DNA from 4 places in the Halomonas sp. 5021 genome. Region 1 is predicted to be linked to each of the others. Evidence: predicted binding sites of a transcription regulator. Region 1 holds the regulator's gene; each other region holds the start of a gene.
What was found. Region 1 encodes FNR, which switches genes on or off when oxygen is low (the NO sensors DNR and NnrR bind a similar motif). Its sites were predicted from a motif close to TTGATNTANATCAA; they were not measured.
Positions count from the first base shown of each region.

Region 1 (7,396 bases):
CGTGGCGCTGCATTCTACAGTAGATGCGAAGGAAGTCAACAGACTATGTCGAAATACTGCGTCCAGATACGGTCCTTACAACGACAGTTTCCAACGCAATTTTCCAGACGCCTCACTGCGGCGATTGAGCGCGCACGAAGGATGCCCCATGAGCCGCTGCCTCGTCAATCAAAATCGTCTGATCAAGCCCCGATGCCCGGCGGGGTTTGAAGTCGTGATCGCCATCGGTCAACCAGGTCACGCGGGCATTATCCGGTAGCGCATACCCCGCGACTTCATCACGATTCCCCAGCGGATCGCGCTCGCCCTGAAGTATGAGCGCCGGCACCGGCACCTTCGACCAGTGCGCCAGGCGCAGTCTGTCGGGCGCTTTGGGGGGATGAAAGGGATAACCGGCAATCACCAGCCCGGGGCAAGGCTGCTCGCTTGCCAGCATACTCGCCACACGGCCCCCCATGGATTTACCCCCCAGCCATAGCGGCTTGATCGTTAGCGGCGACAGGCAGGCATACCAACGCGCCAGTTCAGCAACGCTCCGTTCGATGGCGGGCGGTGGGCGGCGTTTGCCCGTCGCCTGCATTTGCTGCATGTAGCCCAGATCAAAGGTAATCACCTGCAGCCCCCTTCGCGCGAGTGCACTGGCAAACTGCTGCATGAAGGCCGAACGCTGCCCGGCACCCGCTCCATGAGCGAGCAGTAGGCAGCCGAGGTCTGCCTGGCCATAAAGCCTGAGCGGCCCCAGGCCCTCCCGCCAAAAACAGCCTTCGGCCTGCTCGGCGACCGCTTCAGCCAGCAACTGCTGGCTGACGACTTTTTCCTCTGGCCATTGCGCGTCCAACTCACCCCTCCTGTGTCGCTTGTCGGTAACGGGCTTTTCCTTGACGTGGCTCAACGTTGCCTCGTGCGGCACTCGCTACCATGAATCAATACTCAGTCTGGAGCCCTGCCTCATGCCTGCCCCTATTCATTCAGCGCCTGGTAATCCACTCGCGTCGCCGGTGTGGGCCCCTGACCGCCTCCATCGCTATGCGAAAAGCGGACCGCGCTATACATCCTACCCGACCGCGCTATCCTTTGACGCGACGTTCACTGCCGACGAGTTTAGCGCGGCACTGCAACGCAGTAACGAAGCTCAACGGCCACTATCACTGTATGTGCACGTCCCCTTCTGCCGCAAAGTCTGCTTTTACTGTGCGTGCAACAAGATCGCGACCAAAAACACCGCGCTCGCCGCGCCCTACCTCGCAAGGCTCGACACGGAAATGGCGCTGACAGCGCAGCATCTGGATACCCGACGCCCGGTTGAACAGCTCCACTGGGGCGGTGGCACACCGACGTTTCTGACTCTCGATCAAATGAGCGAACTGGTGGATAAGCTGGATGCGCACTTCGGGCTTTCAGACGCCCCTGAGCGCGACTATGCCATCGAAATCGACCCTCGCGAAGCCGATGTGCTGACGCTGCGTCATCTACAGTCACTGGGTTTCAATCGCTTGAGCCTGGGCGTACAAGACCTCGATCCACGGGTTCAAAAGGCGATCAATCGCCCCCAGCCGCGGGCGCTAACCGAAACGTTGATGGAAGAAGCCCATCGACTGGGCTTCCGTTCGTTAAACCTCGACTTGATTTACGGCCTGCCCAGACAAACCCCAGACAGCTTTGCACAAACCCTTCGCCAGGTGATCGAGCTGAACCCCGCACGCCTGTCGGTCTTCAATTACGCCCATTTGCCCCAGCGATTCCCTCCACAGCGACGGATCCTTGATGCCGAGCTACCCAGTCACAACGAAAAGCTGGCGATGCTGCGCATCACGATTGAATTGCTCACAACCGCCGGCTACGTGCATATCGGCATGGACCATTTTGCCCGCCCTGATGACAGCCTGGCCATCGCCCAGCGTCACGGTACGCTACAACGCAACTTTCAAGGTTATTCCAGCCACGCCCAATGCGACCTTATCGGCCTTGGGGTCTCCGCCATTTCACGCCTGAATGACAGCTACGCACAAAACAAAAGCACGCTTGAGCACTACGAGGCGGCGATTGACCAAGGGCAACTGGCCACACAACGCGGCATACGGCTATGTCGAGACGACCTGCTTCGCCGTGAAGCCATCGAGCGTTTAATGTGCGATATGCGGCTCGACTTGTCAGCGCTCAGTGAGCGCTGGCAGGTCGATGCGCGAGATTATTTTCAATCGGCCTTGAACGCCCTGGAGCAGGCGCAACACGACGGCTTGATCGATATCCGCGGCAGTTTACTGGAGGTGACGCCTGTCGGACGCCTGTTAATACGCCACCTGGCCATGGCCTTTGATGCACGCTTGCTTTCTCAAACCGACAACCACTACTCGAATATTGTTTAGCAGTTGTTATTCATGGGCACACGCTTCCATAATGAACATACGAATTCTCTTTTGGAGACTCTTATGCTGGAAGCCCCGCAACGGCGGCGCGCCGTCCTGCACGAAGCACGCTGCCAGACCTGCAGCTTGAGTTCGCTGTGCCTGCCGCTGGCACTGGAGCTTGAGGATATCGATCAATTTGACGCGATCATTCGGCGACGCGCCCCCCTCAAGAAAGGAGAGCATCTGTTTCATCAGGGGGATGCCTTCAACAGTGTCTATGCGGTGCGCTCTGGTAGCCTCAAGCAGGTCACCAGCGAAGGTGGCGGGCATGACCAACTGACCAACTTTTACCTGCCCAGTGAATTGGTGGGGCTTGATGCTATCGATGAGCCGCACTACCCCGGCAGCGTAATCGCCCTGGAAACCACCACTGTGTGTGAGATTCCCTTTGACCGCCTTGACCAACTGTCTGAGAAACTGCCCGAGTTACGCGGCCAGATATATCGCAGCATGAGCAAAGAACTGCGCAATGACCGGCGAATGATGCGTCTGCTATCGGGCAAGACCGCTGATCAGCGATTGGCAACCTTCCTGGTCACGCTTTCCGATCGCTTCCGTCGCCGGGGTTACTCGCCCTATAGCTTCCGTCTTTCCATGCCCAGGGCTGATATCGGCAACTACCTGGGCCTTGCCGTTGAGACCGTCAGCCGGATTGTCAGTCGCTTCCAGTCACAGGACGTGGTCGCCATTTCCGGTCGTGAGGTAAACATTCTCGACATGGCGAAGCTTCAACGGCTCGCCGAAGAAGAGCCTGCTTAACCGACGTTGAGCGCCTGAATACGCCCCGCCCTCAATTCCGCCTGCTTGGCCTCCAGCCCGGCAAAGTCGAACAGGTCGCGGTCGGCCAGCTGTGAAGGCGCGACGTTGGTGACGGCCTTGAACATGCTTTCCAGGCGGCCAGGGTGTTTCTTGTTCCATTCGGCCAACATTTCCTTGACCACCTGGCGCTGCATATTGGGCTGGGAGCCGCACAAGTTGCAGGGGATAATGGGAAACGCCATCAAACGCGCGTACTCGGCAATATCCGCTTCTTTGCAGTAGGCCAGCGGCCGGATGACGATATTCTTGCCATCGTCGGAGAGCAGCTTGGGCGGCATTGATTTCAAACTGCCACCGAAAAACATGTTCAAAAACAGCGTTTCCAGGATATCTTCCCGGTGATGCCCCAGGGCAATCTTGGTCGCACCGATTTCCTCGGCAAAGCCATACAGCGACCCGCGCCGCAAGCGCGAACACAGCGCGCAGGTGGTTTTGCCTTCGGGGGTTTTCTCCTTCACCACCGAATAGGTATCACGTTCCAGAATGTGGTAGTCCACACCGCGTTGCTCGAGATAGGTCGGCAGCACATGCTCGGGAAACCCCGGCTGTTTCTGGTCCATGTTGACGGCTATCAGCGAGAAGTTGACCGGTGCGTTGCGCTGCAGGCTGAGCAGCATTTCCAGCATGGTATAGCTATCCTTGCCACCGCTCAGGCACACCATGACGCGGTCACCTTCGTCGATCATGCGATAGTCGATAATCGCATTGCCCGCTTCACGGCGGAGCCGCTTTTGCAGCTTATTGAACTCGCGTTTTTGTCTGACATCTTGGGACTCCGAAGTGTCAGCCGCTTCGGATAAGCTGGATGTCGCGTCGGCAGTCGCCAACGCTGGGTCAAAATGAACAGGATCATGTTGCATGGTAATAGCACTGCCGATGGTAAGAGAAGCAGCAGTTATTCTAGCAACTCACAGCGCAATGACCCAATCGCAGGCCGCTATGAAACAGTATCTACCTCGTTACGCTGCAGACGAAGGTACAAGAGCGCGCTGGCTGTGGCGTCTTCCAGTGCCCGCTGAGGCGTCTTACTGGGCACTTGCCAGCAGTCAAGCGCACGCGCCAGCTCGGCCGCGTGTTCCGCCTGGGGATGTAGACGACGCAGATGGCGCTGATGCAGCTTGGTAACATCCACCCGGGCATTGGGCAGGCCAAACCCCAAATGATGGCGAAGCGCCTGCTCAAGCGGGGCGAGACGCTGGTCGAGTTGCCAGCCAATGATTGGCCGATTACCGATAAACTCAACCAGCGAGCGCAGGCTTTCAATGTTCAACGGTTTGGTCGCCTCGACGCTATACAGCAGTTGATGGCGCCGCTCGGCGGCATCACTTCCGCACGCGTCTTCAATGAGCGCTGCCACCCAGGCACGACTGGTCAGCACCTGATGCTGGCGCAGTGTGACCGCTGCTACGCTCATGACGCCATGGTGAGCAAAGCATGCCAATGCCACCAGCTCATTGCCCAGGTAGGGCTGGAAGAGCCATGCGTAGGGAGAAGCTGCATAACGGCGGCGCTCGCTTCCTCTGCGCAGCATGCCGCCAAGCCAAGCGAAAGGGGCGTCCAGATAGTGTCGACTGATCACGAATACTCCAAATGGTAACGATGCGAGAGACGCTGCTTGAAATCCTTGACGATATGCAGCGCTTCGCGCAGTAAATCGCGCTCCAACGACGATAATTCCTGCACCACGACGCGGTTGGATCGCTCCTGTTGGTCACCGGAGCCGTCGTTGGTAATGTCGTCCAGTTGCTGTTTGAGCCGCAACTCGCTAAACAGCGCCAGGGCTTCGCCAAGGTCATCGGCAAAACGACGGTTGAGTCGCCCGTCCTCTGCCAGTGCATCCAGACGCTCAAATGTCGAGGTGGCATGAATACGCCGTTCAAGCGCCAGTGTACGAACACCATGGACAATGGGAAAAATGCCGCCTTTCTTGATATCGATACCGTGCTGGGGCTTCTTTAGCGAACCGAACAGCGTCAGCGGCGTGGAAAAGCGCAGCGCGGTGCGGGCGAAGTAAGACAGCAGCAACTCATCCCGCGAGCAGCGCTCGAACAGCTCTTCGCGCACGCTTTCCAGCAGGCTCGGATTGCCCGCCACGCCGTGGGAATCAAGCATGATGGCAAGTTTCATCAGACTGTCGCCGTCCCGCGCGCTGGCCCAGCGCGCAATGCGCCCTTTCCATTCACTCACCGTGGCGACCCAGTCCGGGTTCGACACCATGATATTGCCCGGGCACGGCGGATACCCCAGCTCGATCAGGGTCGAGGTAAGCCGTTGCATGTCGTCGTGCACCGCGGTCCAGTCTGCATCATCGGCCAGAATCAGCCCATTATCCTGATCGGTCTTGAGAATTTGTTCGCCGCGCCCCTCACTGCCCATGACCATCATGCAGCTGTCTTGGTGGTGCGCCGCATCAATCGTGAACTCCCAGGCCTTGCTCATGATGCGACCGTTCAGTGCCGCCAGCAGATCCATCGCAAAACGCAGCTTCACACCCTGGGCCATCAGCGCGCTGACCAATTCGGGCGTGCGGTGGCTGGCAGTTGCCAACTCGGTCAAGTCATGGGCCTGTTCAACCTGGAGACTGACCACATAACTGCGACTGGAGAAATAACTCAGCACATCGGTCAACTCGACGACGCCGACGACCTGTTTATCGTCCACCACCACGACACGCGTTACCTTGTGACGCGTCATGCTGACCAGCGCTTCAAACAAGTATTGATCGGACTTCACCGTCACCAGGGTATATTGGGCGATATCGGCAAGCGCCGTGGTCACCGGGCGCTGCGACAGCACAATGGCATTGAGCAGGTCGGTCTTGGTCACCATACCCGTCTGGCTGGAGGCATCGACCAGCAAACTGTCGGCATGGCTGTCGCTGAGCGTGCGCACGGCCTTGTCGATATCCGCGTTGGCAGGCAGAAGAAGCGGTGCGCGCATGCATTCGCTGACGCGGGCCAGCATGAAGCCCGCCATCGTCACGCCGCCTTCGGCGCGCTTTTCGGTCAACAGGCGAGCTTTATGGGCCAGTGACTGGCGGAAGAACTGGCTAAACTCGGGGTACTTCTGACACAGCGTCTTGAATAACGCTTTGGGCATCAGGTAACAAAGGCATTCCTGCTCCGCTTGAAAGCGGTAGCGGCTTTTACCGTTCAATATACTGATTGCGCCAAATAAGTCGCCTGCCGTGTAGTGCCCGATACGTGACATGGATGACGGCAAGGTAGGGTCCAGTTCAGCGACCTCACCCCTGTGGATCAAATAGACGTACTCGCCAGCCTGGCCTGTCTCGACAATAATATCGTGGCGTTCAAAATAGGCGAGGTCCATGCCACGACGCACGTGATCCTTGCCCTCGTCATCCAGCAGTGAAAACGGGGGCTGGGAAAGGTCTACATCTACCATGGGCATGACCTCATTAGAATAATGCGGAGTCAGATAACCTGACGGTCTCAACTACATCTCACAACCACTCTTCTCAACCAGTCTCTCAACTACTACTTTGGGTTATTGCGCTAATGTCTAATGCGCCTTATTTACGTTGTCGGCATGTCACTGACAAAACAAATCGTCCCTTTTAGACTTATTAAAAAAGCGGGCTTTCCATCTTCTGAACATAGCAAACATCGCCCTATACTCCCCACCTAGACCATCGTCCCATGCAGCTAATAAAACTTTGCACGATAGCGTCAAAAACCCACAAAAAGGCTCATTTTCAACTGATTGGATACCTTTTGTTCACCACCAAAGTTTATTGATACCAAAGTCTGGGATTTAATTTTTGCATTTATTGCCCAGTATTGTCAGTGAGTCATGCAGGGTAATCGCACGTCGTTGCACCACTCAAAGTCCTTCTTAGCCAAGTGACGTGTTAACGAACAGCTGATTCATGACATCACAAAAAGCGAGTGGATCTAAAACGTGCGATTGACCTGGTGGGTCAACCGCTATTCCGAGTGAACTTTCCAACCTAAAAAACACTAGTGGAGAGCAACACAATGGCAGACGACAAATCCAATGCTGCTGAATACTGGAAAGCCAACGTCCGTACCATTATTGGATGCTTGGCTGTCTGGGCATTCGTCTCATACGGCTGCGCTATTCTCTTTCGCCCGCTACTGGCCTCAATCCCTGTCGGTGGGACCGACCTGGGCTTCTGGTTTGCTCAG
Region 1 is NZ_JAXOVU010000003.1:107,816-115,211, reverse strand. Features, by position in the region: gene R3F64_RS07375 (alpha/beta fold hydrolase) at 113-892, opposite strand; gene hemN (oxygen-independent coproporphyrinogen III oxidase) at 951-2,366, shown strand; gene fnr (fumarate/nitrate reduction transcriptional regulator Fnr) at 2,430-3,167, shown strand; gene ttcA (tRNA 2-thiocytidine(32) synthetase TtcA) at 3,164-4,087, opposite strand; gene R3F64_RS07355 (DNA polymerase III subunit epsilon) at 4,165-4,806, opposite strand; gene R3F64_RS07350 (putative nucleotidyltransferase substrate binding domain-containing protein) at 4,803-6,632, opposite strand; gene R3F64_RS07345 (DUF4212 domain-containing protein) at 7,226-7,396, shown strand, end outside.

Region 2 (7,396 bases), on a different contig from region 1:
ACGCCCGTTGAATGGCTACCCTGTGAAAGTAGGAGAAAACCTATAACTAATTGGTTCTAAAGCAAAGCGTAAAAATGCGTCGCGCGTGATTTTGGAACGGTAGGAGTACCCAGATTGGGTACGCCTTGCCCAGAAGGTTGCCGCCAGACACGACTCCCTTTCTGTCATTCAAAAACACCAAAAAGACGCGCATCACGTCGCACAAAGTAGCACTCAAGCGCCTTTTTTTATGTTGGGTTATATGTTGGGTATAAATAGAAATGTGCTATAAGTTACTGAAATTAAGGATGTGTTAGCGGACTCCTCCTCCGCCAAAAACATAGATTAAGCCGCTGATTTCAGCGGCTTTTTTGTTTCCTGCTTATAACTGACCCACACCTTGGCCCACACTTTCGTATTGGCTTCTACAGAATCACAGTGAACGCCTTTGGACGATTCTCCTTTTTAGACATCGCAAATTTATCGGCTCGTAGTGGATTGCTTCCACTTTCATTGAATGGATGAAGCTTTCCACGCAGGCGTTTTCCCAGCAGTTGCCTTTAAGGCTCATACTTTGACGCAACTGCTGCGTTCGCAGCCGATCCAGGTAGGCGCGTGAACAGTACTGGCTTCCATGGTCACTGTGACAGATCACCCCGATGCGGAAATTGCGTCGCCACAGCGCCATTTCCAGCGCATCGCAGACCAGGTAGGTCTGCCGTCATCCTGGTATTCATGGACCAGCCGACGACAGAGCGCGAATACAGGTCAATGATGACGGCTAGATACAGCCAACCTTCAGAGCTCATCAGGTACGTGATGTCACCGGCCCACTTCTGGTTCGGGGCGGTTGCCACAAAGTTCTGCTCCAATAAGTTGGGCGACACAGGCAAGCTATGGTCGCTGTCTGTGGTGACGACGAACTTGCGGGCAGCCTTTGGCACCTACGACTGGCGCCGCATACTGGCACCTATCGTTTTGATATCATATGGGTGACCATCGGTCGCCAGTGTAGCCTGAATGCGTCGAGCCCCATTGAGCTGCTTGCTCTGGCCGAATGCCTCTTTCACGCGACGAGCATCATGTCATGAGATATGACATTGAGTTTGTAGCTGGGTCGTTCGGGTTGCTCGCGTGCATTGCGTCGCTTCAACAGCAAAGAGTTGCTGATCACCGACAGCGAGCTGGTGGTCATGTCGATAACACCAATTATCGGGTGCAACAGGCTGATGGCGGCGCGTTCGTTGGCGCCGGTGATCATCATCACGACGTGGAGGCCCGAGGTCATGCATGACGCGAATGGCTGCTACCAACTCCTGCTTGAGGGTATCAGCCACGGCCACCTGACACAGAGCCTTACCACCGACGGCGATGGTTACCACGTTGCCCCTTTTTTTACAGTACCGATTAACGAAAGACTGCGTTTTAATGACAACTCCAAGGCTCTTTCTTGGCGTTGTCTTTAACGTTCTGGTCGACGAAGCGGTAATACTCTTCCTTGAAGCGGTTCCATCGGTCAGCGCTGACCTCGATCCCATGGCGTATAAGGATCTTTTCGACATCATCAATGCATAGCCGCAGCGCATCGTAAGCGAGACAGATATGCCTGTGTTTTTCGTCGTAGACTACCTTATCCATCCCGTAAAGCTGATCGATATCCGCTATTGCGTCGTCGATGCGCTCACGCTCATGGCGTTGGATTTTTAAATTCCGAGTCACTAATGTGTTTTCGGAAACGCCTAAGCGATGCTCTTGATGTTTCGGTTTCATAATGATCCCCCCGCATGATTTAAAGGGTGTTTCACTCCTTATCTGCTTTATCGCCGTGCCCACCGTGATGTCGATGCATAAAAAAATGCATCAATGGACAGGCTGCCAAAAAAAGTAAAGGTAAGGCCTGAAAGAGGTGAAAGTGGTGATCTGTTCCCATCAAGTAACCCACCAAAATGACAAACCCGGCAAGCGGTATCCACATCATCAGCAGACGGCTAGTTTTTTGACTCATAGGCACTCCTATAGCACTTCCGGGGGTAAAGAGGTAACGGTTGTTTGTCGATGGTTATATGCCCACGTTACCCCAAAAATAGCCCGTTAATCTGAATTTAAACTGAAATTACACGCCGTAGTTATCTGAAGTCGCCTAGTTTTTTATAACATATCAACCTGAAACAGATTTCAAAACGGTCGACAAAAATTGACTTGTGACAATATTGAGGTATCGGGTTTGGTTTCTCTTTGACCTGCGGGCTACCTATAGGTTGTAGGCTTATAACGGAAGTTAACTCTGTCTTCTTCCATTTTTATTGGAGTAAGGCGACTTCTCGACCCGCAACACGATGAGAGGAAATTGATATGGCTAAGTATAAGAAGATCGTTGCCATTGCGTTGGCTGCAAGCCTTGGTGCCACAAGCAGCGCCACCTTCGCTCAAGGCATGAACCAAGGCGCCCAAGGTCAGGGCGGAATGATGGGCGGCCAAAGCGGCATGGGTCCTGGCATGATGATGGGAGGCCAAGGTGGCATGATGCCTTGCCCCATGATGGGTGGTATGGGTCCGATGTCCGGCATACTCGACGACGAACAAATGAGCTCGATGCGCGAGATGCGCCAGGAACATCGCTCTACTCAATTGGAGCGGATGGGCGAAATGATGAAACTGAGTGATGACATGATGATAATCATGCAGGCCGAGCGGCCTGATCCGGAGGAAGTAAAAGCGCTGCACGGTCAAATGGCTAACCTACATGGCGACATGATGGCCGATAAAGTGAGCATGCATAATCAGATGCAGGACCTGTTGACCGACGAGCAGCGACAACAGATGAAGGGAAACATGCCAAGCCACCATGGCCAGCAATAAGCCTTGGTGAGTACCACTTTGTGAATTAGGAGTGATGCCATGTGCCGATGGAAGCTGTGATGGCACTGTTTGACCAAAAACCGGATATCGACGGTACTGGTTTAGCCGGTATTGCGATTGATACACCGTGTACACCGAGGCCGCAAGACGAGCCTTACTAGGTATTCGCGTTTACGGATCAGGGACATAAACCCTCTATAATGCTATCAGTGGGGGCGGGCTATTCTCCCAGGCACGGCGCATAGCTTGCGGGTGCTCTACTATTTTTCGACTCTCGGTGGTCATCGACTTAGGTGCGGGACATGCTTGGTTGATTAATCAGGAGGTCAGATGATGACTCTTTTGGAGCAATACAGATTACTGCTGGCACTGGCGATTGGCGTCGTAGGCAGCGTTTTCTGTCTGTATTCGCTTGCCCGCGCGATAGGCCTGACACGTCAGGAGCCGGGCAAGGATGTGCCGGCGAGTTCCGGAGCTCTGTCGCGGGATCCGGTATGGGGGCGCTATCACGCCCGCTACTACGGATATGGGTTGCTGTTTCTGGCCTTTGATATGGAGATGGCGTTCATGTACCCGTGGGCAGTGGTTTACAAGGAAGTAGGGCTGGTTGCCTTGCTTGATATGGGCGTGTTTCTGGCGATTCTCTTTCTTGGCCTGCTTTACGGATGGAGCCAGGGGGCTTTCAGGCGGCAATGAGTTTTGATTCAGCAATAAACATAACGGGCGCACGACAGAAACGGCCCTCAGTGCTGCAGAAGCTGGTTTCTCGGGCCCTGGCGCGTAATCTGGGCTGTCTGATCGTTCCCGGGCCTGAGATTGCCCTGGCGCATGGTCTGGACGTGACCGCGGCAGGCATGCGAACCAGTACTACGCCTCGCGATGCAAGCGTGCTCATGATTGTTGGAGAGCTGTCGGAGAAAATGGGCGACGCCGTGGCCGTGCTCTACGCGCAGATGCCCCGGCCGCGTGCCATTCTCATCGTAGGCGGGCAGACACCGTCAACTTTACCTGGTGCCGATATTTCTGCAGGTCTCTCGCAAAAGGGACTGACCGAAGCCGTAGTTCGACTACAACGTGCATTCGCTGACGGTGCCTTTGTAGCCTCGCCGGAGGCGTTCGACGCCGATGTCCTGCACGCCAAGATTGAGTATGTCTGCCCCATGCATCCAGAAATTGTCGAGGATGAGCCGGGTAGCTGCCCCAAATGCGGCATGGACCTGGTAGCCCGAGAGGCAGGGGAGTCCACGCCCGACCACGATCATGAACACCAGCATGATCACGAACACCAGCACCATGGCCACAAGCATGACCATGAGCACGAGCACGAGCATTGCCATGATCAAGATCATAAGGGCCACCATGAACATCATCATGGCCATGATCACGAGCACAGTAACGAGCACCAACAGGAACACGCGCACGAAAATGCAGCGGCCGAATATACCTGCCCAATGCACCCGGAAATCGTTCGGGACGAGCCTGGAAGCTGCCCCAAGTGCGGTATGGATCTGGTAGCCCGTGAGGACGCGGAAGATGAGGGCGCCTCAGAAGAGGGCTCCGGGCACGGCCACAATCATCAACATAGCGAATCTGACCACCACTCAGAACATGAACATTCAGGCCATGATCATGGAGAACACGATCATGGTGGGCATAAGCATGGAGGGCACGATCACGGCGCCTCGGGATTCATGTCCATGATTGAAGTCACCAAAGATCTGCCACGCAGCGCCGATGGCCTGCAGATGGATTGGCTTGAGGTGCCGTTCGGCCCAGTCTTTCCGGGCTTACCAGGCGGACTGAAATTGACGTTGACCCTTGATGGTGACGGGGTGACAGAAGGGCAGGCGACCTCCCTGGCGGGTATGACCATCGAAGTTGAAGAGGGTGAAGAAAGCGAAGAGATAGATGTCGAGACCTTCATCGACCATCTGGCCACGGCAATGCCGCTGGCGCCGGTGAGCTATCGTCTGCTGGCCTGTCTTGCGATCGAGCAAGCGGCTGGGCTGAATGACGATCAGGCGACCACTCAGGCCCGGAACGGCGGACTTGAGCGTGAGCGCATCGCCAGTCATCTTGGTTGGCTGGCGCAACTGGGGCGCCAGCTCGGATTCGCTTGGCTGACGCAGCGGGCTTCGACTCTGCAACTGCAAGTCAGAGAGGCTAACCGGTACAGGCTTGCTGAGCTGGAACCAGCGTTGCGCACATTAGGAACCCGTCTTGGACGGACGCCTTTGCTCAAATCGCGGCTGAAGGATATCGGCGAACTCTCATCAGAATTTTCTGATCTGCGCGGCCCCTTAGCACGTGCTGCCAGCGAAGGCGGAGACGCCTGGGCTCGCCTGTGGCAACGTCTGGCCGAAATAACCGCCAGTCTCGACCTTATAAAGGCGAGCAGCGAACCGGCGCTGCCATCCCTGCGCGACATTGGCGATTTATCAGGAACCGGTGAGGTAACCGTTGATACGCCCCGCGGCGAAGCCCGGTTAAGTCTGAAACTGGAGCGTGGAAAGGTGAAATCCTACAAGCTGGACACCCCCTGCAGTCACCATATCGACCTGGTCCCGAAGCTTGTTGAGGGCCAGGAGTTGGGCGATGCGCTGCTGGCAGTCGGCTCACTGGATCTTTCGCCCTGGGAGGTGATCTCGTGACCGTCGCTAGCGTTCTTCTCGCATTGCTTGGCAGCACTTGTCTGCTGGCCGTGATCGAGGGCTGGATGACCACTGGCCGCCTGAGTCCGGCGGCGCCACTTTTTAGCGGGCTGGCGCACCTCGGTCGTGAATCCATTCTCCCGCGCTCGCCAGACCGGGTGTTTTTCGAGGCAGCGCCGGTGCTTCTCCTGGTTGTGGGGGTACTTGGTATGGCGGTCCTGCCGCTGGCGCCGGACCTGATCATTGCGGACCTTGGTACTGGTGCGCTGTTCATCAACGCGGCCCTGGCCTATGTGCTGGTCGCGGTGATCATGGCGGGCTGGGGACCGGACGGCGCCTACGCGATGATCGGTGGCTGGCGCTTTCTGGGCCAGCTTATTGCCTATTCCATGCTTATTGTCATGCCGATCACGGCCGTGGCCATGCGCGCCGAATCCCTGTTGAATACCGCGATCGTTGGCTCCCAGGCGGGGCTGTGGAACATCGTCTACCAGCCCCTGGGCTTCGTGCTGTTTTTCATTGCGGCCATGGCACTGGCGTTCCGGGCCCCGTTTGATCTGCCAACCGCAGAGGGAGAGCTTGGCGGGGGCGTGGACGCCGAATACACCGGGGTGCGCCTGGCAGTGCTTCGCCTGGCCCGACTGACTCTGGTGGTTACCCTGGCTTCCGCAACCACGGTCTTCTACCTCGGCGGCTGGCATGGGCCGCTACTGCCACCTTGGGCCTGGAGTCTGGTGAAGACCCTGGCCGTGGCCGTGTCGATGTTGCTGGTCGGTCACTATCTGCCACGCATTCGCGAGGCGGATCTGATGCGGTGGTGCTGGATTCTAGGCATCCCCCTTGCACTGGTGAATATCATTGTCGTCGGCTTACTGATTCTGGTGGTTCCCTAATGTACGCACAGGCTTTTTTCGTTGCCGTTTTCGGGTTGGCTGCCATCGGCTTTGGCGTGGTGGTGTTTCGCACATCGTCCATGGTCCGTTCTGCGCTGGCTCTGTTGTTTTCGCAGACCGCCGTCGGCTGCATGTTTCTGGCGATGCAGACCGAATTTCTGGGCGTACTGCAAATCATGATGATGGCCACGGAGATGAGTATCATGGCCATCTTCATGGTGATGTTCATGATGGATCCCGGTGGGCTTGGCGGTATGGACATGAGTCACCAGAAGCGTTTCTCTATCGGTGCTGGGGTGAGTGCGGCCGTTGTTGCTATCGCCGTTGCGCTGCTGTCCGACTGGGGCCCCGCAGCAAAGCAGGTGGTGGATGCGGAAGCGCAGACACGGGCGTTGGGCATGGAGCTGCTCGGGCGCTCGATGATGATCTTTGAAACCGCTGGTATCACCATCCTGACCGCAATGATTGCGGCCACCGCGGTGGCGATTCCGGTGCAGAACCTGGCGAGTAAAAGAGCCAAGGAGGCATCGGAATGACCGCAGTTCTGATAGTAGCGCTTGTGACCGGCGCCATCCTTTTCGGTATCGGCGTCTATGGCGCACTGTCCCAGACCAATCTGGTGATGATCATGATGGGCGTGGAGCTGATGCTGGCGGGGGCCATGGTGAATCTGGTGGCTTTCTGGCGCTTTCTACATCCCGAAGCTTATTCCGGCCAGATGTTCGTGCTGGTGGTGATGACGGTTATGGCACTGGAGATGGCCGTCGGATTTGGCGTCGCCATTGCGCGCTTCCGGGTTAAGGGCTCGGTTGAGATGGAAGAAGCGGAGGACCTGAAAGGATGAATGCAGTGCTCCTGCCAATACTACCGCCGCTGATCGCCGCCCTGGCTGTGTTGTTACTGCGCCGTGGGAGCGCTGTGTTGGCCCTGGCTGGTGCGACGCTCAACCTGGCAGGCAGTCTCTGGCTGATAGCCCGGGTGGTTGACGTTCAGACCGAAACGCTACTTCTGCCT
Region 2 is NZ_JAXOVU010000012.1:5,967-13,362, reverse strand. Features, by position in the region: partial or broken gene R3F64_RS15665 (IS3 family transposase) at 452-1,052, opposite strand; gene R3F64_RS15660 (hypothetical protein) at 1,046-1,267, opposite strand; gene R3F64_RS15655 (cation transporter) at 1,405-1,749, opposite strand; gene R3F64_RS15650 (DUF2933 domain-containing protein) at 1,781-1,984, opposite strand; gene R3F64_RS15645 (Spy/CpxP family protein refolding chaperone) at 2,332-2,838, shown strand; gene R3F64_RS15640 (NADH-quinone oxidoreductase subunit A) at 3,169-3,534, shown strand; gene R3F64_RS19450 (heavy metal-binding domain-containing protein) at 3,585-5,489, shown strand; gene R3F64_RS15625 (complex I subunit 1/NuoH family protein) at 5,486-6,382, shown strand; gene R3F64_RS15620 (NADH-quinone oxidoreductase subunit J family protein) at 6,382-6,918, shown strand; gene nuoK (NADH-quinone oxidoreductase subunit NuoK) at 6,915-7,226, shown strand; gene R3F64_RS15610 (NADH-quinone oxidoreductase subunit 5 family protein) at 7,223-7,396, shown strand, end outside.
Region 2: R3F64_RS15650 (DUF2933 domain-containing protein) is a predicted target of FNR. The motif match lies at 2,174-2,187, and genes of this name have one in related genera.

Region 3 (7,396 bases), on a different contig from region 1:
TTTAATCACTGGGTCGTACATCCAACGTTGCCTGGGCAATCTGCTCGCTGACTTTGTCCCAGCTTTTACCCAAGGCACGTACAAGAGCGGGGTAGCCGTCTTCTTCGAGCGGGGTGTCGGCATCGAAGGTTTCCATTGCCAACACATCGCCCTGCTGATTGAGCAGTTGCCACTGACCACTGGCGATGGCGCGACCATCCTGGCGCCCCTGGAACTGGTCTACTTCCAAGCGTAGCGTGATTGCCTGGTCGTCGCTAGCGGCGTCGCGCACTACCCGCCATGTGGGCAGCGCCTTTGAGAGACGGGCTCGCATTCCGTGTTCCAGTTGACGGCCAATGGCTTCTGCCCACTGATGGGTGTTTGCTTCCCGCAGGGTAATATCATCGGTTTGCATGACAATACCCTCGACATCCAGATAGTGCGGGAGACGAGGCGATGTCACCTGAAGCGTGCCGTCGGGGGAGGCTGGCGGGCTCGCTAGTTGCCCGCCCGGCAATATGTAGCGGGTGGAAGGCGTTGATTGGCTGGCGCAGGCACTCAGCAGCAACGGCACCAATAACATCACCACCAGTTTTCCGAATGAATGTCGCATTGTGTATCCTTACTCGCGTGGTGCGCGAGGTATCGGGTCTTCGGTTTCGACACTCTCGAACAGCAGTGCGCGTGGGTTCTCGCTTAGTGTACGAGTCAGCGGCTGGACATCGCGAATGACGCGGTCGAGCCGTTCGACCGTTGACATCAGCTCCTGGTAGGCGGCCGATTCCGGAGACAAGCCTTCCAGCGTGTTCTGCAGCTCTTCGAGCGTACGGTTTACGTTAGTGCCGATAGACTGGGTGTCAGGGTCGTTAAGTAGCTGATTCAAGGATGCGCTAACGCCGCGAACTTCCTCAAGTACAGATTCAGATGCTTGTAGATTTTGATCAAGCCCCGTTAATAACGGCTCGATTTCCAAGCCATTCAGCTTTTCCAGTAAGTCGGTCACCTGCGCCTGAATTTGCGCAAAGCCACCTGAGGTCGTGGGGAATACTGTGTGCCCTGAGAAAGATTCCGGCACATAGTGAGCGGCCAGTTCCTCGCGGAAGTTCAAATCGACAAACATTGCCCCTGTCAGCAGGTTTCCACTTTTGAGGGAGGCGCGTAAGCCTAGGGTGAACATTCGCTTGAAGCGAGCATCCCACTCATCAAGATCCACGTCGGCATTCTCGATGCCGAGTCGCTGGGGCTCGATGCGAATCAGCAACGGGATGGCAAACTGTTCCCGTGAATCCGGCTGAGGAGCTGTGAAATTCCAGGGTACGGCGGCAACGGTGCCAAGCCGAACGCCCCGAAACTCCACAGGTGCCCCCTTGGAAAGTCCGCGAACAGTATCGTCGACAAGGAGTACGTATTCCAGATAACGGTTAAAGGTACCCTGGCGAGCACTATCTTCATCGGTGTAAAGCTCGAAGCGGGTATTGTTGTCTACGGGCTGTCCCATCGGCAGGTCTTCAGGGACGCCAAAGGTGACGCCCCCGCCCAGCAATGTTTCGATGGAGTCAACGTTGACACGAACGCCGTCGGCATCGAGTCGAAAATCAATGCCGCTGGCACTCCAGAAGCGCGTACTTTCTGTAACGAGCTGATCATACGGCTCTTCAATAAATACCTGATGATGCATGGTACGTGACTCAGCATCAAAGCGTGTTTCCTCAATACGGCCGACAGTGAAGCCCTGATAGGATACCGGATCGCCCACGCGCAATGAATTACCCAGTTGGCTGATGAGGCTGACTTGCAAACCTGCGACGCCAGCAGGGGCGACAGGCGGCGTTTCCATGACTTCAAACTCGCGTTGGGGCTCAGTTGAAGAGCCTGGCTGAAGTTGAATGTAGGCACCCGACAGGACAGTACTCAACCCACTGATGCCTTCACGGCCGATACGCGGTTTCACGACCCAGAACCGGCTATCTTCGCGCAGCATGGCTTCTGCTTCAGGTTGGATGCGGGCGCGTAAAACGGCTCGGGAAAGATCGTCGGATAGCTGAACGCTTTGTACGCGGCCGATTTCAACGTTGCGACTGCGTATCAGCGTATTGCCGGCTTCGATCCCCTCGGCGTTTGGCATCGTCAAGGTGATCATGGTGCCCCGGGAGGAATAGTTGTCGTATACCAGCCATAAGCCAATGACCAGGGCGACAATCGGTACAATCCAGATGGGTGAAAGCCGTGTCTGGGGGCTGGGTTTGGCACGATGCATTGCCGCCTCGCCCTGTGGTTCGTTGGAGGGCATGTCGTTTTCGTTAGCCATTAATCACTTCCTTACGGGCGTCGCCTTGTCCTGTATATTTCGTTATGGGGGTATCCCATAGCAAACGTGGGTCAAAGGTCATGGCGGCCAGCATGGTCAGCACGACCACGGCTCCAAAGGCGAGCGCTGCCGGCCCTGGATTGATCGTCATTAACGAATCAGCGCGGATTAGCGCTACGAGAATGGCGACGACAAACACATCGACCATCGACCATCGACCGATAAACTCAGTGATCCGGTAAAGCGTTGTGCGCGTTTGCGCATTGAAAGCATCGCTACGGTTAGCCACGCTGCATAGCCAGGCCAGTGCGAACAGTTTGCCGACGGGAACAATAATGCTGGCCACAAAAATGACGCCTGCTATTGGCCAGGAGCCGCCCTGAATCAACTCGACAATGCCGCCCACGATCGTCGAAGGCGAGCTATTGCCCAGACTGGTCGTGGTCATGATGGGAAATACATTGGCAGGAATGTACATGATCGCAGCAGCCGCGAGTAATGCCCAAGTGCGCTGGACGCTATGCGGAAAGCGAGGGTGCAGCCGCTCATGACAGCGCACGCAATAATGCTTACCGTTTGGCGCCAGCCGATTGATGAGCCCGCAGGTGGGGCAACTGGTAAGCTGCTGGGACGCGGCTGATGCCCCTGTTAGTGTGCCCTCCGGGGCGAGTGGCTCGCCTTCCAGAGCAAACCACATCCAGTCCGCATCAATCGATTGCACCGTCATCAGTAGAAGAAATGCAAAGACGCAAAACGCCCAAAACGACAGGCCCAGTTCAATATCAGCAAGCCCTGCAACCTTGATCAAGCTAACCAGAGCGCCCACGATAAACACGTCGGCCATCATCCAGGGCGTTAAATGGCTCAATGAACGAGCCGTCGAGCGACTAAAGGGCAACGGGGCGTTGCGTAACAAACCGTATTGCAGCCACAGGGTACCTATCAAATACACAGCAGGTAATACCACGATGGTCATGATAACGCCGATAGCCACCAGAGGTTGATGAAAGGCAATCAGGGTGGTTGCCGTTTCGGCAAGTTCGATACGGTTGCTCACCCCGCTGTAGCTGAAACTCACGAACGGGTAGGAGACGGCCAATAAAAGCGCAATAAGCGAGGCCATCGCGAGTGCCATGCTGCGCTGGGCGGGGTACCGGTTACGCTTGACCAGGACATGCGAGCAACGTGGGCAGCAGGCTTTTTCACCGGATTTAAGGGGGGGTAACGCTGCTATCCAGTCACATTCGTGACAGGCGCGCAGGCGCCGCCTCTGGGTGCGGGTCTCCGGCGGTTGTTGGTCAACAAGCGGTGCATTGACCTTCAAATTGGGGTGTTTAGGTAGCCAGTTCTGGGACAAATGGTGATCTCGCTAGCGTGAGTAGGCAAAGCAATACGCTCTCGTTTATAAGTCTGTCAAATGTTGGGTAAAATTCATCGAATCGTGAATAGGTTGTCGTTGACCTTGAGCGATGAATGAATAATGATCGCCACGCTCATTTGCCGCTTATACGGTCATGTCTGGCCATTCAAGGCTCAGATCATCGACACCCCATGAAAACGCCATCCAAAGGAACCTTATGTTACTTGCTCTTATCGCCGTTGTCGTTGGCTTGATACTGCTTATCTGGAGCGCTGAAAAATTTATTGATGGCGCCGCGGCGACGTCCCGGTGGCTGGGGCTTTCCCCCTTGTTGATTGGCATGCTGGTCATCGGTTTTGGTACATCGGCTCCCGAGATGATGGTATCGGTACTGGCAGCAATGCAAGGTAATCCGGGGTTGGCGGTGGGTAATGCCTACGGTTCCAACATCGCCAATATTGGTCTGGTGCTGGGGTTTGTTGCTTTACTGGCCCCATTGGCCGTGCACTCGAGCGTCATTCGCAAAGAGATACCGTTGTTACTGGTAGTGATGCTGGTAACCGGGCTGATGCTATTGGATGGTTGGGTAGCCCGCTGGGAGGCGGTCTGTTTATTGCTGGCATTGGTGGTATTTATCGTTATCAGCGTTGTGCGTTCTAAAGGCCAGCAGGACGATGCACTTGTCTCGGAAGTGGCGGAAACGCTGGATAGCAAGCCCATGTCGCGCGGTAAAGCCATTATGTGGACCCTGGTTGGTCTGGTGCTGTTGATTGCCAGTTCACGTCTTTTGGTCTGGGGGGCTGTCGAGATCGCTGTCGCGTTTGGCGTCAGTGACCTGATCATTGGCTTGACCGTTGTGGCGATTGGTACCTCATTACCTGAGCTGGCCTCATCGATTACCGCACTGCGACGTAATGAACACGATATGGTGCTCGGCAATGTCGTGGGGTCGAACCTGTTCAACAGCCTCGCCGTGGTGGGGTTGGCAGGCGTCATTACACCGATTGAAACCGGCCAGGAGGTGCTTCAGCGTGACTGGATTGTCATGCTGGTGATGACGGTGCTGATGATGTTGTTCGCGTTCTCCTGGAAAGGGCGCCCACGGCGTATCAACCGTTTTGAGGGCGGTGGTTTATTGGCGCTTTTTATCGCCTATACAGGCTATCTGGTGAGTGTGGTGGTGTTGGCCTGAGTCGCTTGTCACAACAGTCGCTATTGGTTGCGACTTAAAAATTGACCTGCGTCAACGCGACACGGTGAAAACCCAAAACGCATGCCGCATCCATACCTTCTAAGCTGTAAACTCAAGGGGTTGTTGATCAAATAAGCTTAGTGACTATAAAAAGAAGAGCGTGATCCAAAGGGGCTCACCTAAGCTTGTTTTAAACCTTTGAAACGAAGGTTCTATGGGGCCTTAGGAGGGAGTTATGGAACTTGATCCGCTATTGCTATCGAGACTCCAGTTCGCATTTGTTGTGTGTTTTCACGCTATCTTCCCTGTCTTCACGATTGGGCTGGCGTCCTACATTGCCGTGCTGCACGGGATATTCTATAAAACGGAAAACGATGCCTGGGATCGCCTGGCACAATTCTGGACCAAGATGTTTGCCGTTGTGTTTGGCATGGGGGTGGTGACAGGCATTGTGATGTCGTTTCAGTTCGGTACGAACTGGAGCAACTTTTCTTTTGCCACGTCAAATTTCCTTGGGCCTGTACTCAGTTACGAAGTGGTCACCGCTTTCTTCCTTGAGGCGGCGTTTCTGGGTGTATTGCTCTTCGGGCGTGGAAAAGTGCCAGAAGGGGTGCACCTTTTTGCCGCGATCATGGTGGCGGTGGGAACCTTTATTTCCTCGTTCTGGATCCTCTCTGCCAATAGCTGGATGCAAACACCTGCGGGCTATGAAATGGTGGATGGTCGCTTCCATATCACTTCCTGGATGGCGGCAATTTTCAACCCCTCCTTCTGGTATCGCTTTGTGCATATGGGCATGGCGTCGTTCCTGACCGGTGGTTTTGTGGTCGCAGGTGTCAGCGCCTGGTTCCTCCTGCGTCACCGTGATGTTGAAGCCAATAAAAAAGCCCTTTCAATGTGCCTGTGGCTGTTGCTTTTCCTGGCGCCGGCGCAGGCTGTTGTCGGTGATTTCCACGGCCTCAACACGTTAGAACATCAGCCAACCAAAGTGGCGGCAATGGAAGGTAATTGGGAAACCCAGTCCAACGTGCCACTTTTGCTGTTCGCCTTGCCCGATCAGGAAGCTCAGGAAAACCGCTTTGAAATCGGTGTTCCCAGCCTGGCCAGCCTCATTCTGACCCATAGTGCGGACGGCGTAGTCCCGGGTATCAACGAAATGGCGCCTGATGAACAGCCCCCTGTGGCGCTTGTCTTCTGGTCGTTTCGTGTGATGGTGGGGATTGGACTTTTGATGATAGCCGTCGCGACGGTTGGCTTGTTTTTACGCCGTGGAGGACGTTTCTTCCAGTCGCCGCTCTATCTTAAAACACTGGTAGGTATGATTATTTCCCCTTTCCTGGCAGTGCTGGCCGGCTGGGTGGTCACCGAGTCGGGGCGCGCGCCATGGCTGGTCTACGGTGTCATGACCCATGCTGAAGGGTTAACCCCTTCGCTGACAGGCGGTATGGCGCTGTTTACGCTGCTGGGCTACGTCGCTGTGTATGCCGTCGTGTTTTGGGTAGGTATTTACTATCTTACTCGTGTCGTGCGTAACGGCATGCTGGCGGATTCCATGGAAGTAACCGGCGAAGTCGAGCGAGCCAAACGTCCTTTCTCTGCGGCTCACACGCCTTTCGATAGTGATTATGAGGGAGCAGTCAAATGATCAGCCTTGACCTTGCAATAATCTGGGCCGGCATTATTGGCTTCGGCGTTATCATGTACGTCATTATGGACGGCTTCGATCTGGGACTGGGGATACTTTACCCCTTTGCACCGGATGAAGAGTCGCGTGATGTGATGATGAACTCAGTCGCGCCGGTGTGGGACGGCAACGAAACCTGGCTAGTATTAGGAGGGGCTGGGCTTTTAGGCGCTTTCCCGCTGGTTTACTCGGTGTTCCTGCCGGCACTTTATATTGGCGTGTTTTTGATGCTGGCGGGGTTGATCTTCCGGGGTATCTCATTTGAGTTTCGCTTCAAGTCGAAGAAAAATCGCCATTGGTGGAACCGCGCATTTTGTGGAGGATCCGCTGTCGCTGCTTTTGCTCAAGGTGCTGTCGTAGGCGCTTATATACAGGGCTTTGCGGTAGAGGATTTTGTATATGTGGGCGGTGCGCTCGATTGGCTGACACCGTTTAGCGTACTGACCGGCCTGGGCTTGATGGCAGGCTATGCGTTGCTGGGCTCGACCTGGCTGATTCTGAAGTCGGAAGGTTATGTTCAGCAGTGGGCCTACCGGATAACCCCGAAGCTGTTGCTGGCGGTGCTGGTGGTGTTTGGTATTGTCAGTCTATGGACACCGTTGGTGAGCCCTGAGGTGCGCGACCGCTGGCTCAGCCAGATTCATTTGATCTGGGTGTTCCCCATCCTTGCGATGGTCTGTGCTTATGTGCTTTTCCGTGCCGTGAAGCGTCAGCAAGAAGGCTTGCCATTTGTCGCCTCGCTAGGCTTGTTTATCTTCACCTACCTGGGGTTGATTGCCAGCAAGTGGCCAGTCATTGTGCCACCCAACTACACGATCTGGGATGCATCTTCAGCCCCTGAATCACAGCTCTTCCTGTTGATCGGTGTTCTGT
Region 3 is NZ_JAXOVU010000006.1:217,302-224,697, forward strand. Features, by position in the region: gene R3F64_RS12095 (PqiC family protein) at 2-592, opposite strand; gene pqiB (intermembrane transport protein PqiB) at 602-2,287, opposite strand; gene R3F64_RS12105 (paraquat-inducible protein A) at 2,280-3,644, opposite strand; gene R3F64_RS12110 (calcium/sodium antiporter) at 3,865-4,839, shown strand; gene R3F64_RS12115 (cytochrome ubiquinol oxidase subunit I) at 5,075-6,484, shown strand; gene cydB (cytochrome d ubiquinol oxidase subunit II) at 6,481-7,396, shown strand, end outside.
Region 3: R3F64_RS12115 (cytochrome ubiquinol oxidase subunit I) is a predicted target of FNR. The motif match lies at 4,881-4,894, and genes of this name have one in related genera.

Region 4 (7,396 bases), on a different contig from region 1:
AGCCTGCCAAACTCAACTAACGTCTTATAAGTGATCGACTTACCTCGAATTTGACACATTTTCCCGCGGAAATGGCATACACCGATAGCCACACCGCTCTACATTCGAGCGTTAGCTCAGGCTTTACGTCCTGTTACCAATATTACCGCTTCACTGGGCGGAAATGCGCCGCTTTCGGCGCCGGGCGATGGGTGAGCAGCTCATCATCGACAAACCAAAACTCATGAACAGGGAACTCTCTTATGGTCGAAAATAATACTGGGGTCGTTGCTGACAACCGTGCCATCAACCCTTCTGACACTCTTTCTAGTTCTAGCGGGCGCTCGTTGGGCCTCGTGGTGTGAGTAGAAAACAGGGTTAATAAAAATAATGCGGATCACTACCGGGCACTTCCCGGTAACCGCACAAACTGGGCGGAATTAACGCCGTCCTGACGAACTGGAGAAGTTACATGGCTATTGGTGTTTGGATTAGTCTCATTGCCTACTTTGCGCTCATGATTGCCATTGGCATTTATGCCATGCGCAAGGCTACCTCTTCCTCGGAAGACTACATGCTGGGTGGCCGTAACCTCAGCCCCAAAGTGGCCGCCTTGTCAGCTGGCGCGTCGGACATGAGCGGTTGGTTGCTGCTGGGTTTGCCCGGGGCGATGTTCGCTTCTGGCCTGGGATCGGCCTGGATCGGTATTGGCTTGCTGGTGGGGGCATTGTTCAACTGGATCCTGGTCGCTCCGCGCCTGCGTGAACAGACGGTTCACTATGGCAATGCGATCACCATTCCGGCTTTCCTGGCAAACCGCTTCCCGACACGGTCGCTTTCCCTGCGCACGGTGTCTGCCATCGTGATCGTCATCTTCTTTGCGGTCTACACCGCATCGGGCCTGGTGGCCGGCGGCAAGCTGTTCGAAAGCGCCTTTGCGGGGGTCGTGAACATTGGCGGCATGAGCGACTATGGTGCGGGCGTGCTGATCACCCTCGGCGTCGTGCTGGTTTACACCGTGGTCGGTGGTTTTCTGGCGGTGAGCATGACCGATTTCGTCCAAGGCTGCATCATGATGCTGGCCCTGGTGATCATGCCGGCGGTGGTGCTCTTTGGCGAAGGCGGCGGCGGCTTCGGTCAGGCATCACAGACCCTCAATGAAGTCGATCCCACGCTGCTGTCGTGGACGGAAGGCTTGACCTTTATCGGCTGGCTGTCTGCGGTGACCTGGGGGCTTGGGTACTTCGGCCAGCCACACATCATCGTGCGCTTCATGGCAATCCGCACGCTCAAGGATGTGCCGATTGCCCGCAACATCGGCATGAGCTGGATGGCCATCTCGCTGATCGGCGCGGTGTCGCTGGGTATTTTTGGTCGCGCCTATGCGGTTCGCAACGGCATGAATGTCGAAGACCCGGAAACCATCTTCATTATCCTGGCGGAGTTGCTGTTCCACCCGCTGATCACCGGCTTCCTGTATGCAGCGCTGCTGGCGGCGGTCATGAGCACCATTTCCAGCCAGCTACTGGTAGCGTCTTCTTCGCTGACCGAGGACTTCTATCGCCTCTTCCTGCGTAAAGAGGCCACGGACAAGGAGTGCGTGAACGTGGGCCGTGTGAGCGTCGTCCTGGTGGGCTTGATAGCCGCCGTGATTGCGTCGGACCCAGACTCGCAGGTACTCGGGTTGGTCAGTAACGCCTGGGCAGGCTTCGGCGCCGCCTTCGGCCCGCTGATCATCCTGTCGCTGATGTGGTCGCGCACCAACGGCAATGGCGCCATTGCTGGCATGGTCGTGGGTGCCCTCACCGTAATGATCTGGATTGCCCTGGGCTGGAACGCTTCCTTCATGGGTGGCCCGGGCATTTACGAGATCATTCCCGGCTTCATCGCGGCCTTCCTTGCCATCCTGGTGGTAAGCAGCGCCACGGCCGATGCCGGCGAGTATCAGCACATTACCCGCTAGCAAGAGCGCGCAGGATACATTCAACGTATCAGGAGGGCTCCCCCCAGGAGCCCTCTGTTGGTTTGATCTTTTGTGTTTGCTGCCAAAAGACCGACTAAACCCTAACCGACGCAATAACGTTACGTGTCGGCTAGCAAGGAGAGACCCCTATGAACGAAGCCAATCCTCATCTGCATAGCGACGTGAGTGACCTGCGCTCGCGCATTCGCAAGAATTACGACGCCAATGAGGCAGATGTACTGCACGCGCTTATCGAGCGTATCAAGCTGTCGGAGGATGACCGCAAGCAAGTCGCCGCCGTTGGCGCCAAGTACGTAGAGCGTGTGCGCAAGGAAAGGTCGCCCTCGATGATGGAGGCGTTCCTGGCCGAGTACGGGCTCTCGACTACCGAAGGCGTCGGCTTGATGTGTCTGGCAGAAGCGCTGCTGCGCGTACCCGATGCGGAAACCATCGACGACCTGATCCACGACAAGATCGAGCCGTCCGACTGGGGCGCCCACCTGGGCAAGTCAGCATCCTCGATGGTCAACGCCTCGACCTGGGCACTGTTGCTGACCGGTAAGGTACTGGAAGAAGATCCCAAGGGGCCCACACGGGCACTGCGCGGTCTGGTTCGGCGCATGGGCGAGCCGGTCGTGCGTAAAGCAGTTGGCCAGTCGATGAAGATCCTTGGCCGCCAGTTCGTGCTTGGTCAGACCATCGAAGAAGGCATGAAGAATGCCCGTGAGCTCGAAAAGCAAGGCTATACCTACTCCTACGACATGCTGGGCGAAGCAGCGCGCACCGACGAAGATGCCGTCCGCTACCACCAGGCTTATGCCAAGGCGATCTCTGCTATCGCCGAGCAGGCCAAGGGTGATGTCCGCGGTAGCCCCGGCATTTCGGTGAAGCTGTCGGCGCTGCACCCGCGTTATGAATACACCCACCGTGACACGGTGATGGCAGAGCTATTGCCCCGCGCTAAAGAGTTGGTGCAACAAGCGGCCAAAGCCAATATCGGTTTCAATATCGACGCTGAAGAGCAAGACCGGCTGGATCTGTCCCTGGACGTGATCGAAGCCTTGATGGCCGACCCCAGCCTGGACGGCTGGGATGGTTTCGGGGTCGTCGTGCAGGCATACGGTCGCCGCGCAGCGCCGATGATCGAGACGCTCTACGAACTCGCCGAGCGCTTCGATCGCAAAATCATGGTACGCCTGGTAAAAGGTGCTTACTGGGACACCGAGATCAAGCTCTCCCAGGAAATGGGCGTCAAAACCTTCCCGGTCTTCACCCGCAAGGTCAATACCGACGTCAGCTACATGGCCTGCGCCCAGATGTTACTCGACCGGCGCGACCGCATCTATCCGCAGTTTGCGACCCACAATGCCCACACCTGTGCTGCCGTCGTGGAGATGGCGGGCGATGACAAGGACAGCTACGAGTTTCAGCGCCTGCACGGCATGGGCGAGTCGCTGCACCACATCGTCAAGGAGTCGGAAGGCACCCACTGCCGCATCTACGCGCCGGTCGGCGCCCACCGCGATCTGCTGGCCTATCTGGTTCGCCGCCTGCTGGAGAACGGCGCCAACTCCTCGTTCGTTAACCAGGTAGTGGATAGTTCGATTCCCCCGAGCGAGGTCTCGAAGGATCCCATTGAAGGGTTTAAGCAGCTCGGCAATGACGTATCAAGCCCCCTGATCCGCCAGCCCGGCGAGCTGTTCGAGCCTGATCGCAAGAACTCCAAGGGCTACCGTATCAACGAGCCGGCTTCGATCCTGCCGCTGCTCGATGCGCGTGAAACCTTTGCCGACGCCACCTGGACTGCAGGCCCGATGCTGGCAGGCAACCCGGCTCCCAAGGGCCCGGCACGTGATGCGGTCTCCCCCGCCGACGGCTCTCGGGTAATCGGTAAGGTGCATGAAGCCACCCCGGAAGAGGTCGCCACGGCCCTCGACGCCGCCGAGCAAGGCTTCAAAGAGTGGTCGGCACGCCCTGCGGCCGAGCGCGCCGCGGTACTGCGCCGCACCGCCGACCTCTACGAAGAACACATCGCTGAACTGACCGTGATCACCACCCGCGAAGCGGGCAAGATGATGTTCGATGGTATCGCCGAAGTGCGTGAGGCAGTGGATTTCCTACGCTACTACGCCAACGAAGGCGAGCGGCTGGAAGCGGAAGAGCCCGGCAGCGCCCGCGGTATCTTCGTCTGCATCAGCCCGTGGAACTTCCCCCTGGCCATCACCACCGGGCAGATCGCGGCCGCCCTGGTGGCCGGTAACGCAGTGCTCGCCAAGCCAGCCGAGCAGACGCCCCTGATCGCGGCCCGTGCCGTCGAGTTGATGCGCGAAGCCGGTTTGCCTGAAGCGGCGCTGCAGCTACTCCCGGGCGATGGCCCGACGGTAGGTGGACCGCTGACCAGCGATCCGCGAATTGCCGGTGTCTGCTTTACCGGCTCGACCCCGGTGGCGCAGATCATCCACAAGGCGCTGGCCGAGAACGCCGGGCCTGATGCCGTGCTGATCGCCGAAACCGGCGGGCTCAACTCCATGATCGTCGATTCCACGGCGCTCACCGAGCAGGCGGTACGCGACATCCTGATTTCCTCCTTCCAGTCGGCCGGTCAGCGCTGCTCCGCGCTGCGCATGCTGTATGTCCAGGAAGAGGCCCGGGACCGGTTGCTTAACATGCTCTACGGTGCCATGGACGCGCTGACCATCGGCGACCCCTGGAATACCGATACTGACGTGTCGCCGGTGATTGACGCCGATGCCCAACAGGAAATCAGCGATTATGTAGCGACGAACGAGAAGAACGGCAAGGTGCTGAAGAAACTTTCAGCGCCGGAGACCGGCACCTTCGTTACCCCGGCGGTGATCGATGTTGGCGGCATCGAGGATCTCGAGCGTGAAATCTTTGGCCCGGTGTTGCACGTGGCCACCTTCAAGGCGCGGGATATCGACAAGGTGGTCGATGACATCAACGGCAAGGGCTACGGGCTGACCTTCGGCCTGCATACTCGTATCGATGACCGCGTGCAGCAGATCGTCGAGCGCATCCATGTCGGCAACGTCTACGTCAACCGTAACCAGATCGGTGCTATCGTCGGTTCCCAGCCGTTCGGCGGCGAGGGCCTATCAGGCACCGGCCCCAAGGCCGGTGGCCCGCTCTACGTGACACGCTTCCGCCGCACCGCGGAGGCCGAGCACAGGAATGCACCAGAAGGAAAAGCGGTCTCACTGGGTGATCTCCAATCCGCGCTTGATGGACTGGATGCGCGCAACTGGGCGGTGCGACCCAACCGGATCGAAGTGCTACGCAAGGCGCTATCCGGCAAAGGCGGCGTGATACGCAAGGCGCTCAACGAGACGGCTGCGTTGGACATGACGCCGCAGACGCTACCGGGGCCAACGGGTGAAAGTAACCGCTTGGCGATGTACCCGAAGGGAGCGGTTCTGTGCCTCGGGCCAACCCTGGATATTGCCATCGCCCAAGCCGCACAGGCCCTCGGTACTGGCTGTGCGGCCGTCTTGGTCGCGCCAGGCGCCGAACAGGCGGTGAAACCGCTGATCGATGCCGGGGTGCCCGTCGCCGGGCTTGATGGAAGCGTCTCGGCCGAGACGTTGAGTGACATCAAAGGTATCGCGGCGGTCGCCGCCGCTGGCGACAGCGACTGGACCCGTGAACTGCGCACAGCCCTGGCCAAGCGCGATGGCGCCAACATACCGCTCGAGACCCAAACCATCTCGCCGGATCGCTACGTGGTCGAACGCCATCTGTGCATTGACACCACCGCAGCCGGTGGCAACGCCAGCCTGCTGGCCACCGCCGAATAGACCGGTATTGAGTGGTTAGTGCCATGGAGGGGGGCAGCGGTTTTATGCGGCGCCCTCCTCCTTCCAGGCTGTCTCAGCAATCAATCGTTAGCCACTCCTCGTGAGTGGCTTTTTTATTGGCAATAGCGTTTTTCTGGATTATCCAATTGACCGGTGGCCCGCCCCTGAATCAGGCCACTCCACATACCTCTCCTCTTTGATAATACCTGCCTAACAACCCTTGCCCTGGATCAATAATCCGCTCACTGGATCTCGTTACACTGGTCACATCGTTAAACGGCTAGCGAATAGCCGTCCAGCGTTGCAACGAGTCGTTTGAAACTGTCTGTTTTAACATCAGGAGTACCCCCATGCGTAAAGCCGCCCTGCCTACCCTACTTGTATCCACCGTTGCCGCTGCGGCGCTGATAACCAGCAGCCAGGCTTTCGCTTACGGCGCGGGTGATGTCTTTACCCGCGTTGGTGTTGCCAAAGTCGCGCCTAAAAGCGACAACGGCTCACTGGCCAACGGTGCGTTGGCCGTGGATGTACAGGATGAAACCGAGTTTGCGTTCACCCTGGGCTACCGCTTTCTCGATAACGTTGGCGTGGAGCTCCTGGCGGCGCTGCCGTTCGAGCACGATATCCACCTGAACGGTGGTAATATCGCCTCCACCAAGCACCTACCGCCAACCCTGACGCTCCAGTATTACCCGCTGGGCGGCACGCAGTCCCGGGTACAGCCTTATGTGGGTGCAGGTGTTAACTACACCCACTTCTCCGATGAAGAGCTGACGACTGGTGATTTAGATCTGGATGACTCCTGGGGCGCGGCAGGCCAGGTAGGCGTGGACCTGTTGATTGATGACCACTGGGCGCTGAACGCCGCGGCTTGGTACATCGACATTGATACCGATGCCAGCATTAACGGTGCAGCGGCCGGTACCGTTGAGATCGACCCTGTCGTGGTCATGGGTGGCCTCAGCTATCGTTTCTAGGCTGACAGCCAATAACTCTCAGGCGTTATCCACAAAGCCTGCCTTGCGGCGGGCTTTGTTGTTACATCGGCCTTCAGTTTTCAGTGACGACCTTATCCACTCTCTCCACAGCCCGCACAACGAGCAGTTGATGATGGGCGGGTGTCTGCTCCTGCTGCAAATAGGCCGCCACGGCGGGTGCCACCTCACATTTGGCCGGCATCGGCCCACCAGCTTCAACCAGCGACTCCAGGCGCGCGATAAATACAAAGCGCAGCCACTGGAGCAGCGACATTGTATCGACACAGAACGGCTGCTGGCTGGAAAAAGCCGCTGTCTCAGGGATTGGCATACGCCATAGGTCAGCGGCCTTTAGCGTCGCTTCAAGATCAAGAAGCGCGGTATGAAGCTCGCGATGTGCGCCCATAAACCACCTATGTTGAATCAGATATTTAAAGGGCATTATCCCAACTCTATGGCTGAGTTGCCACTCATCCACCGAGATCTTCGTTATTCACAGATTCACAGAAAACCTGCAAGAGACTGTGGATAAGCTATGGAAAGGTATCGCATCCGCGTTCCCCATGCGGGTTGGCGATGACTGTTTAATTTTTAACCAGACAGTAAAAAAGGCGTGATATTATCAATGCCTACGGCTGACAGGCTGCTATCCGCAAGGTAGA
Region 4 is NZ_JAXOVU010000015.1:57,560-64,955, forward strand. Features, by position in the region: gene R3F64_RS17350 (AraC family transcriptional regulator) at 1-20, shown strand, start outside; gene putP (sodium/proline symporter PutP) at 452-1,942, shown strand; gene putA (bifunctional proline dehydrogenase/L-glutamate gamma-semialdehyde dehydrogenase PutA) at 2,092-5,757, shown strand; gene R3F64_RS17365 (OmpW/AlkL family protein) at 6,108-6,734, shown strand; gene R3F64_RS17370 (YqcC family protein) at 6,808-7,140, opposite strand.
Region 4: R3F64_RS17365 (OmpW/AlkL family protein) is a predicted target of FNR. The motif match lies at 5,978-5,991, and genes of this name have one in related genera.